DNA from 2 places in the Micromonospora sp. HB375 genome. Region 1 is predicted to be linked to the other one. Evidence: riboswitches for the same ligand, from Rfam matches in the RefSeq annotation. Region 1 holds a riboswitch; the other holds the start of a gene.
The links. Region 1 has a riboswitch for cobalamin ahead of metE (5-methyltetrahydropteroyltriglutamate--homocysteine S-methyltransferase). Riboswitches for the same ligand answer to the same signal wherever they lie in the genome.

Region 1 (7,267 bases):
GCCGTCGGGCTGACCCCGCAGATGCTGCCGGCGATCGTCGCGGTCAGCCTCTCCGCCGGCGCCCGTGCGATGGCCGCGCACCGGGTCATCGTCAAGCGCCTCGAGGTCATCGAGGACTTCGGCGCCATGACCGTGCTGCTGACCGACAAGACCGGCACCCTCACCGCCGGCACGGTCACCCTCACCGGCTGCCTCTCGGTCGACGGTGAGCCGGACGCCGAGGTGGCCCGGCTCGCGAGGCTCAACGCCGGCCTCCAGCGTGGATTTCCCAACCCTGTCGACACGGCGATCATGAGGGGGCAACCACCCGCCGACCAGGGCACCCGCATCGCCGAGGCGCCCTACGACTTCACCCGCCAGCGCCTGTCCCTGCTGGTGCGCGACGGAGACGAGCCGATCCTGGTCACCAAGGGTGCGCTACGCGCGGTGCTCGACGTCTGCGCCACCGCACGCACCGCCGCGGGCACGGTACCGCTGGACGAGGTACGCGAGCGGGTCCTGCGACGGTTCGCCGCGCTCAGCGACCAGGGCGACCGGGTACTGGGCCTCGCCGTGCGAGCCATGCCCGGCGCCACCGCCGTCGCCGTCGCCGACGAACGGGAGATGACGCTGGTCGGGCTGCTCGCCTTCCAGGACCCACCCCGCGCAGACGCCGCCGCCGCCATCCGCCGGCTCGCTGACATGGGCGTCACGGTCCGACTGGTCACCGGCGACAACCGGCACGCCGCCCGGCACGTCGCCGCCAGCGTCGACCTCGCCGGCGAACCGCTCGTCGGCGCCGACCTCGCCGCCTGCCCCGACGACCAGTTGCCGGAGCGGATCGCCGACGTCACCGTGTTCGCCGAGGTGGACCCGCTGCAGAAGGAACGCATCCTGACCGCGCTGCGCCAACGCGGCGACGTCGTCGGGTTTCTCGGCGACGGCATCAACGACGCTCCCGCGCTGCACGCCGCCGACGTCGGCATCTCCGTCGACACCGCTGTCGACGTCGCCAAACAGGCCGCGGCGATCGTGCTGCTCGACAAGAACCTCGACGTGATCGCCGACGGCATCCGCCTCGGCCGCCGCACGTTCACCAACACCTTGAAGTACATCCGGGTCAACACCAGCGCGTCCTTCGGCAACGTCGTCAGCATGAGCATCGCCGCGCTCCTGCTGCCCTTCCTGCCGCTGCTGCCCCGTCAGGTCCTGCTGCTCAACTTCCTCTCCGACATCCCCTACACCACCCTGTCCACCGACTACGCCGATGCCGAGCAGATCCAGCATCCGCGTACCGTCGACGTCCGGACCATCCGCAGGTTCATGCTGGTGTACGGCTCGATCAGCATCGCCGTGGACCTCCTCGTACTCGGCGCCCTGCGCTGGTGGTGGCACGTGTCGACCGACGTCTTCCGCGCCGCCTGGTTCGTCCAGTTCACCGCCACCGAGATCATCGCGCTGCTGGTGCTGCGCTCCAATCGGAGTTTCCTGCGCAGCCGCCCCTCCGCCGCGCTCGCCGGCACCGGACTGTTGCTCATCACGGTCACCGTCGCGCTGCCCTTCAGCCCACTGTCCGCGCCACTCGGACTCGCCGCGCTCCCGCCGGTGGTGCTGGCGGCCCTCGCCGCGGTCACCCTGGTCAACGTCGCCGCCAACGAGACCGCCAAGTACGTCGTCCCGCCGGACCCGACCGCCGCACGGCGGGTGCCCCGCCCGTGACGGTCTGGCGTCCATCGGTGATCGCCTATTGACAAACAAAATTAACAATTGGACCCTGCTGAGAGAGCGCTCTCCCGTCCCTGTCTCCAGCGAGGTGTCGCCATGCGTCTTCGAAGAAAGCTGCTCGCCGCCGCGTCCGCACTGCTCGCCGGGCTCGCGGGCACCGTCGTCGCCACGCCCGCCCACGCGGTCGGACCCGCGTTGCTACCCGTCACCGTCACCAACACCACCGGTCGCACCGACCCGGTCTACCTCTACGTCATCGGCGTCCAGCTCTCCTCCGGCCGGCTCGGCTACGTCACCGCCGGTGGCGCCTTCGTGCCGTGGAGCGGCGGGCAGATCCCGCCGTCGCCCGCGCCGGACGTCTCCATACCGGGCCCCGGCAACGGCGGCAGCACCACGATCCAGTTGCCCCGGGGCTTCTCCGGCCGGGCCTACTTCGCCCTCGGGCAGAAGCTGAAGTTCTTCCTCACCCCGGACGGACTGGTGCAGCCCGCGCCCTGGGCGGCCGGTGACGCGAACCGCGACATCCTCTTCGACTGGAGCGAGTTCACCTACAACGACTCCGGGCTGTGGCTCAACAGCTCCCAGGTCGACATGTTCGCGATCCCGCACGCGGTCACGGTGACCGGCGCCAACGGCGTCACCAAGCGCACCGGCGACGTGGTGGCCAACGGACGCAACGCGGTCATCGACGGCATCCGGGCGCAGCCGGGCTGGGCCAACACCGTCCACACCCGCTCCGACGGGACCGTGCTGCGCGTCCTGGCCCCGGGGAAGGCGGCCGGGGCCGGCCTGCTGAGCACCACCTACCTGGACTCCTACATCGCCTCCGCGTGGAACGCGTACACCACGAAGACGCTGACCGTGGCGCCCTTCGCCGACCAGCCGGCCATCCGGTACTACGGCCGCACCTCGGGCAACACCATGACCTTCACAAACGGCAGCGGCCAGGTGGTCGCCTCCTTCAACCGGCCCTCCTCGGCCAGCGTCTGGGGATGCGACGGCGACCTGCCCGCGCCGAACGACCAGGTGGTCGGCCCGATCTCGCGTACGCTCTGCGCGGCCCTCAACCGAGGCACGCTCGGCACCATCGACACCCAGCCCAGCACGAACGCCGCCGACTTCTACCGCAGCAACCCCACCAACCAGTACGCCCGCCTGATCCACGCCAACATGACCGACGGCCGGGCGTACGCGTTCGCCTTCGACGACGTCGGCGGATTCGAGTCACTGGTGCACGACGGCGACCCCCGTTCGGCCGGACTGATCCTCAGCCCGTTCACCGGCGGTGGGGGCGGCAACCCGGCCACCGGGGTGCCCGTGGTCAGCAACTGGAACAACAAGTGCATCGACGTGCCGAGCTCCAACTTCGTCGACCGCGCGCCGCTGCAGATGTGGAACTGCAACAACACCAACGCGCAGAAGTGGACGTTCAGCGGCACGGCGCTGAAGAGCCAGAACAACAAGTGCATGGACGTCGACGCCGGGTCCACCGCCAACGGGGCGGTGGTGCAGCTCTACACCTGCAACGGCACCGGCGCCCAGCAGTTCACCCTGAACTCGGCCGGGGACCTGGTCAACCTTCAGGCCGACAAGTGCGTCGACATCAAGGACCGGAACGGCAACGACGGCGCGAGGCTCCAGCTCTGGGACTGCACGGGCACGGCCGGCCAGAAGTGGCGTAAGGGCTGACCGGCCCTGCGACGGGGGGCGGGGGCCGACCGCGAGTCGCTCCCGCCACCCGCCGCGACGGCTCGCCGTCCCGCAGGACGGACGCGCCGACCACGTCGGCTCACCGCCCCATACGATGGACAACGGTGCTGGTTCGCCGTGCCCGTGAAGGGTGTGGCGTCGTAAGAGGGAACCCGGTGTGAGTCCGGGACTGCCCCGCAGCGGTGAGTGGGAACGACAGCCGTCATCGAAGCACTGGACCGTGAGGTCTGGGAAGCGACGGCCAGTAGGTGACCGGGTGGATCCGGTCGCGCCCGCGAGTCCGAAGACCTGCCCGCACCGCGCGCACCGTCCGGTGTGCGCCGCCGACGGTCGCTCGGGACGGCCGGTGCGGAAGCCGGTACGCCGTCTGTACCTCTTCCCTCCCCGCCTCGATCGGCCTCGTGTGCTTCGAGGGAAGGGATCTCCATGAGTACCGCATTCGGTCAGAGCACCGTGCTGGGCTATCCGCGTATCGGGGGCAACCGGCAACTCAAGAGGGCCGTCGAGGCCTACTGGGCGGGCCGGATCGACGCCGAGGAGTTGGCGGCGACCTCTGCCGCGCTACGGGCGAAGGTGTGGCGGACGCTGCGCGACGCGCGCCTGGACGCGATCCCGTCCAACACGTTCTCCTACTACGACCACGTGCTGGACACGGCCGTCGCCGTCGGCGCGATCCCGCGCCGGTTCGCCCGTCTCGGCCTCGGCGACCTCGGCACCTATTTCGCCATGGCCCGGGGCGTCGATGCCGAGCCGGCGCTCGAACTGACGAAGTGGTTCGACACCAACTACCACTATCTGGTTCCCGAGATCGGCTCCGACACCACCTTCGCGGCGAATCCCGACAAGGCGCTGCGCGAGTACCGCGAGGCCCGCGAGCTGGGAATCGACAGCCGGCCGGTGCTGGTCGGGCCGGCGACATTCCTGCTGCTGGCCAAGCCCACCGAGGCCCGCAGCGAACCGTTCGACCGGCTGACCGACCTGGTCGACGTGTACGCCGGCATCCTGCGATCCCTCGCCGCGGCGGGCGTGCGATGGGTGCAGCTGGACGAACCCGCCTACGTCGCCGACCGGAGCGCCGCCGAGATCGACGCGCTGCGGGAGGCGTACACCCGGCTCGGCGCGGTGGAACAGCGGCCGGCGATCTTCGTCGCCACCTATTTCGGCGAGCTCGGTGACGCGCTGCCCGCCCTGCTCGACACGCCGGTCGAAGCGGTCGGCGTGGATCTGGTGGCCGGGCCCGGCAACCTGCGGCGGCTGGCCGGTGCGGGACCGCTGCGCGGCAAGACGATCGTGGCCGGCCTCGTCGACGGCCGCAACGTCTGGCGTACCGACCTGCGGGCCGCCGTGGCGGCCGGTGCCGCCGTCACCGCCCTCGCCGACCACGTCGCCGTGTCCACCTCGTGCTCGCTGCTGCACGTGCCGGAGGACCTGTCCGCCGAGACCGCTCTCGACCCGGCGCTGCGTCAGCGGCTCGCCTTCGCCCGGCAGAAGGTCGATGAGGTCGTCCGGCTCGGCCGCGCGCTGCGCAACGGCACCACGTCCCTGCCCGAGCCGCTGCCGCCCACCCCTGCCGCCTGGCGCGACGACACCGTACGCGGTCGGCTCGCCGCGCTGCGCGCCACGGATCGGCAGCGCGGCGCGTACCCGGAGCGTGCGGCGGCACAGCAGGCCCGGCTGAACCTGCCGCCCCTCCCGACCACGACCATCGGATCGTTCCCGCAGACCGACGAGCTGCGCCGCGCGCGTGCCGAGCACCGGGCCGGGCGTCTCGACGCCGCCGCCTACACGCAGCGGATGCGCGCCGAGGTCGAGCACGTCGTCCGGCTCCAGGAGCGGCTGGGCCTGGACGTGCTCGTGCACGGCGAGCCGGAACGAAACGACATGGTCCAGTACTTCGGCGAGCAGCTGGACGGGTTCGCCGCCACCGAACACGGCTGGGTCCAGTCCTACGGCTCCCGATGCGTGCGTCCGCCCGTCATCTACGGCGACGTGGCACGCAGGGCGCCGATGACCGTCAACTGGTCCACCTACGCGCAGTCGCTGACCGACCGGCCGGTCAAGGGCATGCTCACCGGCCCGGTCACGATCCTGGCCTGGTCGTTCGTCCGCAGCGACCAGCCACTGGCAGACACCGCGGACCAGGTCGCGCTCGCCCTGCGCGACGAGTGCCGTGATCTCGAGGCAGCCGGTATCCGGGTCATCCAGGTCGACGAGCCGGCGCTGCGTGAGACGCTGCCACTGCGCAGGGCGGACCAGAAGGCGTACCTGGACTGGGCAGTCGGGGCGTTCCGCCTGGCCACCTGCGGAGTCGCCGACGACACCCAGATCCACACCCACCTGTGCTACTCGGAGTTCGGGGAGGTGATCACGGCCATCGACGCCCTCGACGCCGACGTCACGAGCATCGAGGCATCCCGCTCCCGGATGGAGGTCCTCGACGACCTCGCCGCTCTCGGATACCGCCGGGGTGTGGGGCCCGGCGTCTGGGACATCCACTCACCCCGGGTGCCGTCCCACGACGAGGTCGTCGGCGCGCTGCGCCGGGCCGTGGCCGCGGTGCCGGCCGAGCGGCTGTGGGTGAACCCCGACTGCGGCCTCAAGACGCGCGGCTATCCCGAGGTCGAGGCGTCCCTCCAGCACCTGGTCGCCGCCGCGGCCGAGCTGCGCGGACGCTGAGCCGCCGGCCGGGCGGAACGCCGCGCCGTTCCGCCCGGCCCGGGCCCGGTTCAGCCCTTGACAGGCCGTGCCCCGAGCGCCGAGGCTGCATGAAGTGATGTATGTCGATGTTACGGGGGCGTGATGCGACGCAGGATCTTCGCGCTGGCTACAGCAGCCGCGGTCGTCGTCGGCGGGGCCATGACGATGGCGCTGCGGCCGGCCTACGCCGCGACGGCGTGCACGGTGGACCACACCATCACCCGGGAGTGGTCCAGCGGCTTCTGGGCCGAGCTCACCGTCACCAACCTGGGCGCTCCCGTCACCGACTGGTGGCTGCGGTTCCGGCAGGCGAACGGTCAGACGATCACCATGGGCCTCGACCGGCTGCCGGACGGATACACGCTGGGCAGCGGCGAGATGTATCCGATGACCATGCTCCGTCCGCCGGCGGGATCCACGCTGCCGACCGGCGCCTCGGTGACGGTGCGGTTCGGCGGCAACTACCAGGGTGCCGACCCCGAGCCGACCGACTGGGTGTTGAGCGGCCAGCCGTGCGACGGGGACGGCGCCGACCCGACCGGCTCGTCGCCGCCGCCGGCCTCGGGGAGCCCGCGGCCCAGCCCACTGCCGGGCGGGCCGTCGGTGGCGCTCACCTCGCCCCGGCCCAATGACTTCTTCGCCGCGCCGGGCGTCATCCCGATCCGTGCCGAGGCCACGGCGGCGCCCGGCCGGCGGATCGAGCGGGTCGAGTTCCGCGAGCGCGGCAGGCTGCTCGCCGTGGACACCACCGCGCCGTACGCGTTCGACTGGCGCGGCGTGCCGCCGAACAGCGGCACCCGCCTCACCGCCACCGCCTACGACAGCAGCGGCGCCCAGGCCACCGCCGAGGTCCGCGGCGTCCGGGTGCTCCCGCCGCAGGCGCCCGGCGCCGCGCCTGCGCTGAAGGCGTCCGGCAACCGCATCCTCACGGTCGCAGCCAGTCCGAGGCCGTACCGGCCCCGTGGAATCATCCGGTCGGCCGCGCCCGGCGAATGCGCATGGGGACCGATCCACTGGGACGGCCCGGTCGACGACGCATCGGTAGGTGCGTTGCGGGCCCGCGGCGTCAACGCGGTACGGGTCGTGCTGAGCGACGCCTGCTACGCCTACACCGGCAGCCCTGCCGACAGGCAGAACCGGGTCGGCTACCTCGACG
Region 2 (7,267 bases), 2.6 Mb from region 1:
CACCCCGACCAGTGCCGTCAGCACCCCGACCGGCAGCTCACGCGGTTCGAAGACGGTGCGGGCGGCGGTGTCGACCCAGGTCAGGAAGATGGCGCCGGCGAGCACGGCGACCGGTAGCAGCCGCCGGTGGTCCGGTCCGGTGATCAGGCGGGCGGCGTGCGGGAGGATCAGCCCGGCGAACCCGATCGCGCCGCTGACCGCGACCAGCACGGCGGTCAGCAGGGCGGTGCCGACCAGCAGCAGCCACCGCAGCCGGTTCACCTCGACGCCGAGGCTCGCGGCGGCCTCCTCACCGAAGGCGAAGGCGTTGAGGGTACGGGCGTGCCAGCCGACCACCGCCAGCACCACGACCAGCACCGGTACCGCCCAGCCCAGGGCCGTCCAGTCGGCGCGGGCCATTGACCCGGACAGCCAGAACGTGATGCTCTGCGTGGCGTGCGGGTCGGCCACCCAGATGATCACGAAAGAGGTCAGTGCCGCGCACAGTTGTCCCACCGCGACCCCGGTCAGCACCACGCGCGTCGGCGACAATGCCCCGAACCTCCCGGCCAGGCCCACGACCAGCAGGAACGCGACAAGGGCGCCGAGGAAGGCGCCGCCGGTCAGCGCGGCTACGCCACTACCGATGCCGGCCACGACCACCAGGACCGCGCCCAGCGACGCCCCTGAGGAGACCCCGAGCAGGTACGGGTCCGCCAGGGGATTGCGGGTGACGGTCTGCATGACCGCACCGGCCGCGGCCAGGCCCGCCCCCACCGTGGCGGCGCCGAGAACCCGGGGCAAACGTAGGTCCCAGACGATGTGGTCGCGCAGCAGCGGCACGTCCGAGTTCGCGAGTCCCAGGTGGCCGGCGACGACCGTCCACACCGTCCCGACAGTCAGGTCGGCCGGGCCGATGGTGACCGCGACGGCCACCGACAGCACCAGACCGGCGACCAGAGCCAGCACGAGCGCGGCCAGGCCGACCGCCCGCACCGGGCGGTGGGTGCGCACCGGGGCGGGCCGGGTGGTGACGGCGGTCAGCTCGGGACCCCGGACGGCAGCGCGGCGATGCCCTGGGCGAGGGCTTCGACGCCGAGGACGTTGCGGACACCGGCCGTGGTTGACGAGAACGGGATCACCACGTACCACTGCTGTTTGACCGCGGGCAGGTCCTTGAGGGTGCGGTGCCCGGCGAGGAAGGTCTTCTTCTGCGCGGCGGGATCCCAGCTCGCGTCGACGAGCACGATGACCTCGGGGTTGCGGTCGGTGACGGTCTCCCAGCTTGTGTCGCCCCAGCTGCCGGTGAGGTCGGCGAAGGCGTTGGTGACCCCGGCCGCCGACATGATCATGTTGGGGGCGCCGCAGCAGGCGCCGACGCTCGGGGCGTCGCTGCCGCCGTCCCACCACATGACCTTCACGTTGCGGGCGGTGCCTGCGGCCGTGGCGATGCGGCCCTCGTGGTCGGCGATCAGCTTCTCGCCGCGGTCGCTCACCCCGAAGATCGCCGCGAGCTCGCGGATCTCGGTGAACACGTCGCCGATGGCGAGCTTCGCCTGCCGGGTCTGCGCCGGGCACCCGGCAGGGGAGATGTAGGTGCCGACGCCGAGTTTCTGCCAGTCGGCGCGGTCACCGACCCCCTCGTCACCGAACGCGCTGTTGTACGACGCGTACACGAAATCGGGTTCAGCCTCGAGCAGCTTCTCCTTGGTCGGGTACTCCTTGGCCAGCACCGGGATCTTCGCGTAGGCGTCCGCGTAGGCGGGCAGGATCGCGTCGTCGAGGTAGGCCGTGCCGATCATCCGATCTTGCAGGCCCAGGGCCAGCATGATCTCCGTGGCGGCCTGGTTCATGGTGACGACCCGCATCGGTGGCGCCGCGATGGTCACCGGGGTGCCGCAGTTGGTCACCGCGACCGGTCCAGCGGACACCGCCGGTGGTGCGGCAGCAGGCTTGGCATCGGCGCCGCAGCCGGTGAGCAGCACAGTGGACAGCAACAACGGCGCGGCAACGCGCCAGGGCATGGGGAACCGCACAGCGGGACCGCCTTCCAACACCTCGTGGACGGGGACGAACGTGCCGTGGCCGGTCTCCTGGCTGACGGGACAAGCAACCGCCGGCCGGCCTTCCCAGGCATCTCTGCCCAGTGACCTCGCGAAACGACGAGGGCCGACGGTCTCCCGATCACAGTGGCGAGGGCCGCGCCGGCATCACACCGGCTTCCCGAACACCACGGCGTCCCCACCATAACGGCCCGCGCTCGCCGCGGATCCGGTCCGGGCACCCGCTGTGGGAAATCCGACGCGCCGGACCGGCCTCGGCGTGGCTGTCGGCCCGCAACCCATCCGGCTCCTTTCTCGTGCGCGGTGGCTGGGCGAGGGCACGTGATCGACAGTGAGCGCCGTGGCTGAGGCTGAGCAGCAATACGTGAGCGCAGGTGCGAGGCCACGTCCGCCGGCGACCGGCTCCTCGGTCGTGGGCATGAGGCCGGCGATGCAGACGTCGAAGAGCTCGACGAGCGAGCACGGTACTTCGCGATCTGGATCGCCATCCGACCTGCGTTGCCGACGGCGCCGAGGACAAGGACGCGCTGGCCCGCGGTGAAGTTGATGCGGCGCGTCAGCGCGATCCAGGATGACATCGCCCGGGTTCATGGCGGTGGCGATCCGCACCGGGTCCACGCCGTCGGGTAGAACCACGCTGCGCGAGGGTCGATCAGGGTGCGTTCGGCGAAGGTTCCAAGGGGCGTATCGTGCAGGACCACGCAGCGGACGTTGCCCTTCTCGTCGCGTACCACGCCGTCCACGCCGGGGACGAGCGGGAAGATGTTGTTGCTGGTCCCCGGCGATCGGCATCTGGGCGGCGACCAGTGCGCTGGGCTTCGCCGCCGGGCCACCAATCGGCGGACTCGTCCTGGCTCACCTGCCCTGGGGTGCAATCTTCCTGGTGAACGTCCCGATCGTGGTGATCTGCCTGCTCGCCGGCCGGCTACTGGTCCCGGAATCGCGGGACCCGGCCGGTGGACGCCTCGACCTGGGCGGGGCGACGCTGTCCACCGCCGGCCTGACCGCGATCGTCTCCCCGGGTTCCGCCCACGTCCCCGCCGGTCAGGTGGCCAGGCGCAGGTGACGCCGCTGCCGCAGCCGCACCGCGACAGCCCGCCACGACCAGCAACGTGAGCGCGGCAGCGAAGGCCAGCCCGTCGGTCAGGCCTGCCTCCAGCTCGCGCAACGTGGTGGAGCGGTAGGTGGACGGCGAGCGACGCCGGTCCCGATCCGGGCCGGCGTCGCTCGCCGTCGGGCTCAGAGTGTGGTTTCGCTGGTGAGGCCGAAGTAGTCGTGCCATTTGGTGCTGGGGGCGAAGGTGGTGCCGGTGGAGAGTGCGACGTAGATGTCGTTTGTGGTGCTTTTGGTGAAGACGATGAGGTCGTCTTTGCCGTCGCCGTTGGTGTCGGCGAGGTAGGGGAACTCGCCGGTTAGGCAGAAGAAGTCGTGCCACTTGATCGTGGTTCCGGCGAAGGTGGTGCCGGTGGAGGTGGCGGCGTAGACGTCGGCGTCGGTGTTGCAGGTGAAGGTGACGATGTCATCCTTGCCGTCGCCGTTGATGTCGCCCACCCGGGGCTGCTCGGCGCCGACGGCGAACAGGTCGTGCCATTTCTGCGGTGCCCCGAAGCCGTTGCCGGTGGACAGGGCGACGATGACGTCGGCGGCGGTGGCGGGGCCTTGGGTGAAGGTGATGAGGTCGTCGCGGCCGTCGCCGTTGACGTCGCCGAGGGCGGGGAACTCCCCGGCGATGGAGAAGTAGTCGTGCCATTTCACGGCGGTGCCGGTGAAGGAGGTGCCGGTGGACAGGGCGACGTAGACGTCGGCGTCGGTGTCGTGGGTGAAGGTGATGATGTCGTCGCGGCCGTCGCCGTTGACGTCGCCGACGGCGGGGACTTCGGTGCCGGGGGCGAACCAGTCGTGCCATTTCGCGGATGCGGCGAAGGATGTGCCGGTGGACAGGGCGACGTGGACGTCGGCGGTGGTGCCGTGGGTGAACACGATGGCGTCGTCGCGTCCGTCGCCGTTGACGTCGCCGGTCAGGGGGGTCTCTCCGGGCAGGGCGAACCAGTCGTGCCACTTCACCGACGTGCCCGCGAACGACGAACCCGTCGACGTGGCCACATACGCGTCGGCCAGCGCACCGTGGGTGAACGCGACCACGTCGTCCCGGCCGTCACCGGTGAAATCCGTCGGCGAACCACCGAAATAGCGGGCGGTCGGGCCCCCGCCACCCTGGTTCACCAGCGAGAGGTAGTAGTTCCAGTTCCAGTTCGGTCCCGGGTCGGTGTGGTCGTTACCCGGGATCTCGTTGTGCCCCTTGATGCCGGTGCGGTTCTTCGGGATGCCGTACTTGTCGCACAGGTAGCGGGTCAGCGCGGCCGAGGAACGGTACATCGCGTCGGTGAACCAGGCCGGGTTGTCGACGTACCCCTCGTGCTCGATGCCGACGCCGTACGCGTTGCCGGACCGGGCGTGGTACGCGGTGTCGCCCTCGCGGACCATCTGGGTGATCTCGCCGTTGCTGGACTTCACCACGTAGTGGGCGCTGACGCCGGACGACGGGCTCTGGAACCAGCTGACCGTCCCGGCGTACGAGCCCTGGGTGACGTGGAGGATCACAGTGGTGATCCGGCTGGACCGCCCGATGCCGTAGTTCGCGCCGTTCGCGGCGACCCACCGCGCCGCCGGATACTCCGGCACGGCTGCGAGCGTACGGGGCGCCGTGCCGGCGGGGGGAACCGCGGCGTAGCGGCCGCGCTCCGGCTCGACCCGGTACGCCCGGACCGGCACCGCGCCTGGGATGCCCTGCTGCACCAGCTCGTAGATCCCGTCCGCGTACAGGCGGGCGGTGGCGTCGTCGGCCGCGCCGCCGTACCGCGCCACCACCGGATACCAGGCGGTGACCCGGTCCCGGTCCCGCGCGGTCAGCCCCTCGGCGTCGGCCAGCTCGCGCAGCACTGCCGCGCCGCCGCGGATGTTCGCCGGCGTGACGGTCTTCAGACGCGCGACCGGCTCACCGGTCAACGCCGCCGCCCGTTCCAGGCTGTGCCGGACCGGGTTGCTCACCAGGTGCATCACCCCGTAGCCGTTGGCCTGGCTCGGCTCGCCGCCGTGCCCGTCCAGGCGGGACTCGCCGTAGCCGACCGCTACCAGGACGTCCCGGGGCACGTCGTACTCCTGCGCCGCCCGCACGAAGGCGGCGTCCAGCGCGGTACGGCCCGGCGGCGTCGCGGACACCGGCGCGGGCTGCACCGCGACCGCGCCGGCGAGCGCCGCCACCAGCAGGGCGACGCCGGCGCGCCGCCGTCTCCGTCGTGTTCCGGCCACGGGGGCCTCCCATCCTGGCGTCACAGCGTCACCTCACCGGTGAGGCCGAAGTAGTCGTGCCATTTGCTGCTGGCACCGAACGTGGTGCCGGTGGACAGGGCCACGTAGACGTCGTTCGTGGCGCCCTTGGTGAAGACGATGAGGTCGTCCCTGCCGTCGCCGTTGGCGTCGCCCAGGTAGGGAAACTCGCCCGGTAGGCAGAAGAAGTCGTGCCACTTGACTGTGGTGCCGGCGAAACCGGTGCCGGTGGAGGTGGCGGCGTACACGTCGGCGTCGGCGTTGCAGGTGAACGTGACGACGTCGTCCTTGCCGTCGCCGTTGACGTCCCCCACCCGTGGCTGCTCGGCACCCACGGCGAACAGGTCGTGCCACTTCTGCGGCGCCCCGAACGACGTGCCGGTGGACAGCGCCACGATCACGTCCGCCGCCGACGCGGGGCCCTGGGTGAAGGTGATGATGTCGTCGCGGCCGTCGCCGTTGACGTCGCCCAGCGCGGGGAACTCCCCGGCGATGGAGAAGTAGTCGTGCCACTTCACCGCCGTGCCCGAGAACGACGACCCGGTTGACAACGCCACGTAGACGTCCGCCGTCGCGTTGTGCGTGAACGCGACGATGTCGTCCCTGCCGTCGCCGTTGACGTCACCGACGGCGGCGATCTCCGCGCCGGGGGCGAACCAGTCGTGCCACCGGCCCGGCGACGCGAACGCCGACCCGTTCGACAGCGCCACGTACACGTCGCCGGTGTTGCCGTGCGCGAACGTGACGATGTCGTCGCGGCCGTCACCGTTGACGTCGCCCGTCGACGCGGTCTCCCCGCCGATGGAGAAGAAGTCGTTCCACTTCACCGACGTTCCGGCGAAGCCGGTTCCGGTCGACGTGCTCGCGTACACGTCGGCGGAGGCGTTCTGGGTGAAGGTGAGGATGTCGTCGCGGCCGTCACCGTTCACGTCCGTCGACGAGCCGCCTGCCATGCCGTGGGTACGCGCCGCCTGGTTGAGCAGCGTGCGCGCGGTCCCCGCCACCTGGTCGTACCGGTCGGGGAAGCCCGATCGCTGGACGCACTGGGCGACCTGGCCCGCCGTGTAGCCGGGGTTGTTGCGGTCGCAGGTGATCGCACGCGTGACGTACTGCGTGGTGGCGTAGACCGGGTCCATGATCTGCTCCGGCGTGCCCCAGCCGTAGTCCCAGCGCTGCTGGAACACGCCCAGGCTGGACTTGTCGCCGCAGGGCAGGTTGTTCATGTGGGACTCGACCCAGCCCGCCTCGAAGGTGGAGAGCATGACCTTGTCGTTGACGTTGTACGACCGGGCCACCCGGTAGACGATCACGGTGACGGCGGGGTCGTGGGTGGCCGGGACGGACGGGCAGGCGAGCGTGCCGATCGGTACGGCGGCGGCCGGCGCGCCGGCCGCGCCGGCCGCCGTGACGGTGCAGAGCGCGACAAGCATCGCCAGCAGATTTCGTCTCACCGTGCTCCTCGGGGGTGGGGGTGACCAGCGGCACCGGGCGAGAAATCGATTGCTGACGAGTCTCGTAGTCACCCACATCGATGTCAATAGCGGCGGCGGGACGCGATCGACCCGGTCGGAAATCGATTGCTGGACGGGTATAGGATTCCGTGCGATCTCCCGCGGTGGCGGTCTCACTCCGGTACGTCACCATCCGACGGGGGCCGGGCCGGAGCGCCCGGGCGACGACGACGGGAGCGCGATGACGACCATCTACGACGTGGCGCGTCGCGCGGGAGTGTCGCCGGCGACCGTCTCCCGCGTCCTCAACGGGCGTGCCTCGGTCGACCCGGACATGGCCGCCCGGGTACGGCAGGCCGCGCAGGACCTCGACTACCGCCCGAACGCCGTCGCGCGCAGCCTGCGCCGCAGCCGGACCAGCCTCTGGGCGGTCATCATCTCCGACAT

Region 2: it holds a riboswitch for cobalamin, as region 1 does, so the genes downstream of both, J3R08_RS08880 (ABC transporter substrate-binding protein) here and metE (5-methyltetrahydropteroyltriglutamate--homocysteine S-methyltransferase) in region 1, are expected to answer to the same signal.

Annotation. Positions count from the first base shown of each region.
Region 1 covers NZ_JAGGJO010000001.1:4,494,864-4,502,130, reverse strand. The annotation lists gene mgtA (magnesium-translocating P-type ATPase) at 1-1,698, shown strand, start outside; gene J3R08_RS20365 (beta-1,3-glucanase family protein) at 1,801-3,393, shown strand; cobalamin riboswitch at 3,506-3,725, shown strand; gene metE (5-methyltetrahydropteroyltriglutamate--homocysteine S-methyltransferase) at 3,841-6,090, shown strand; gene J3R08_RS20355 (Ig-like domain-containing protein) at 6,214-7,267, shown strand, end outside.
Region 2 covers NZ_JAGGJO010000001.1:1,877,055-1,884,321, reverse strand. The annotation lists gene J3R08_RS08885 (iron ABC transporter permease) at 1-975, opposite strand, end outside; gene J3R08_RS08880 (ABC transporter substrate-binding protein) at 1,020-2,003, opposite strand; cobalamin riboswitch at 2,045-2,229, opposite strand; partial or broken gene J3R08_RS08875 (MFS transporter) at 2,818-3,057, shown strand; gene J3R08_RS08870 (N-acetylmuramoyl-L-alanine amidase) at 3,282-5,351, opposite strand; gene J3R08_RS08865 (FG-GAP-like repeat-containing protein) at 5,372-6,820, opposite strand; gene J3R08_RS08860 (LacI family DNA-binding transcriptional regulator) at 7,062-7,267, shown strand, end outside.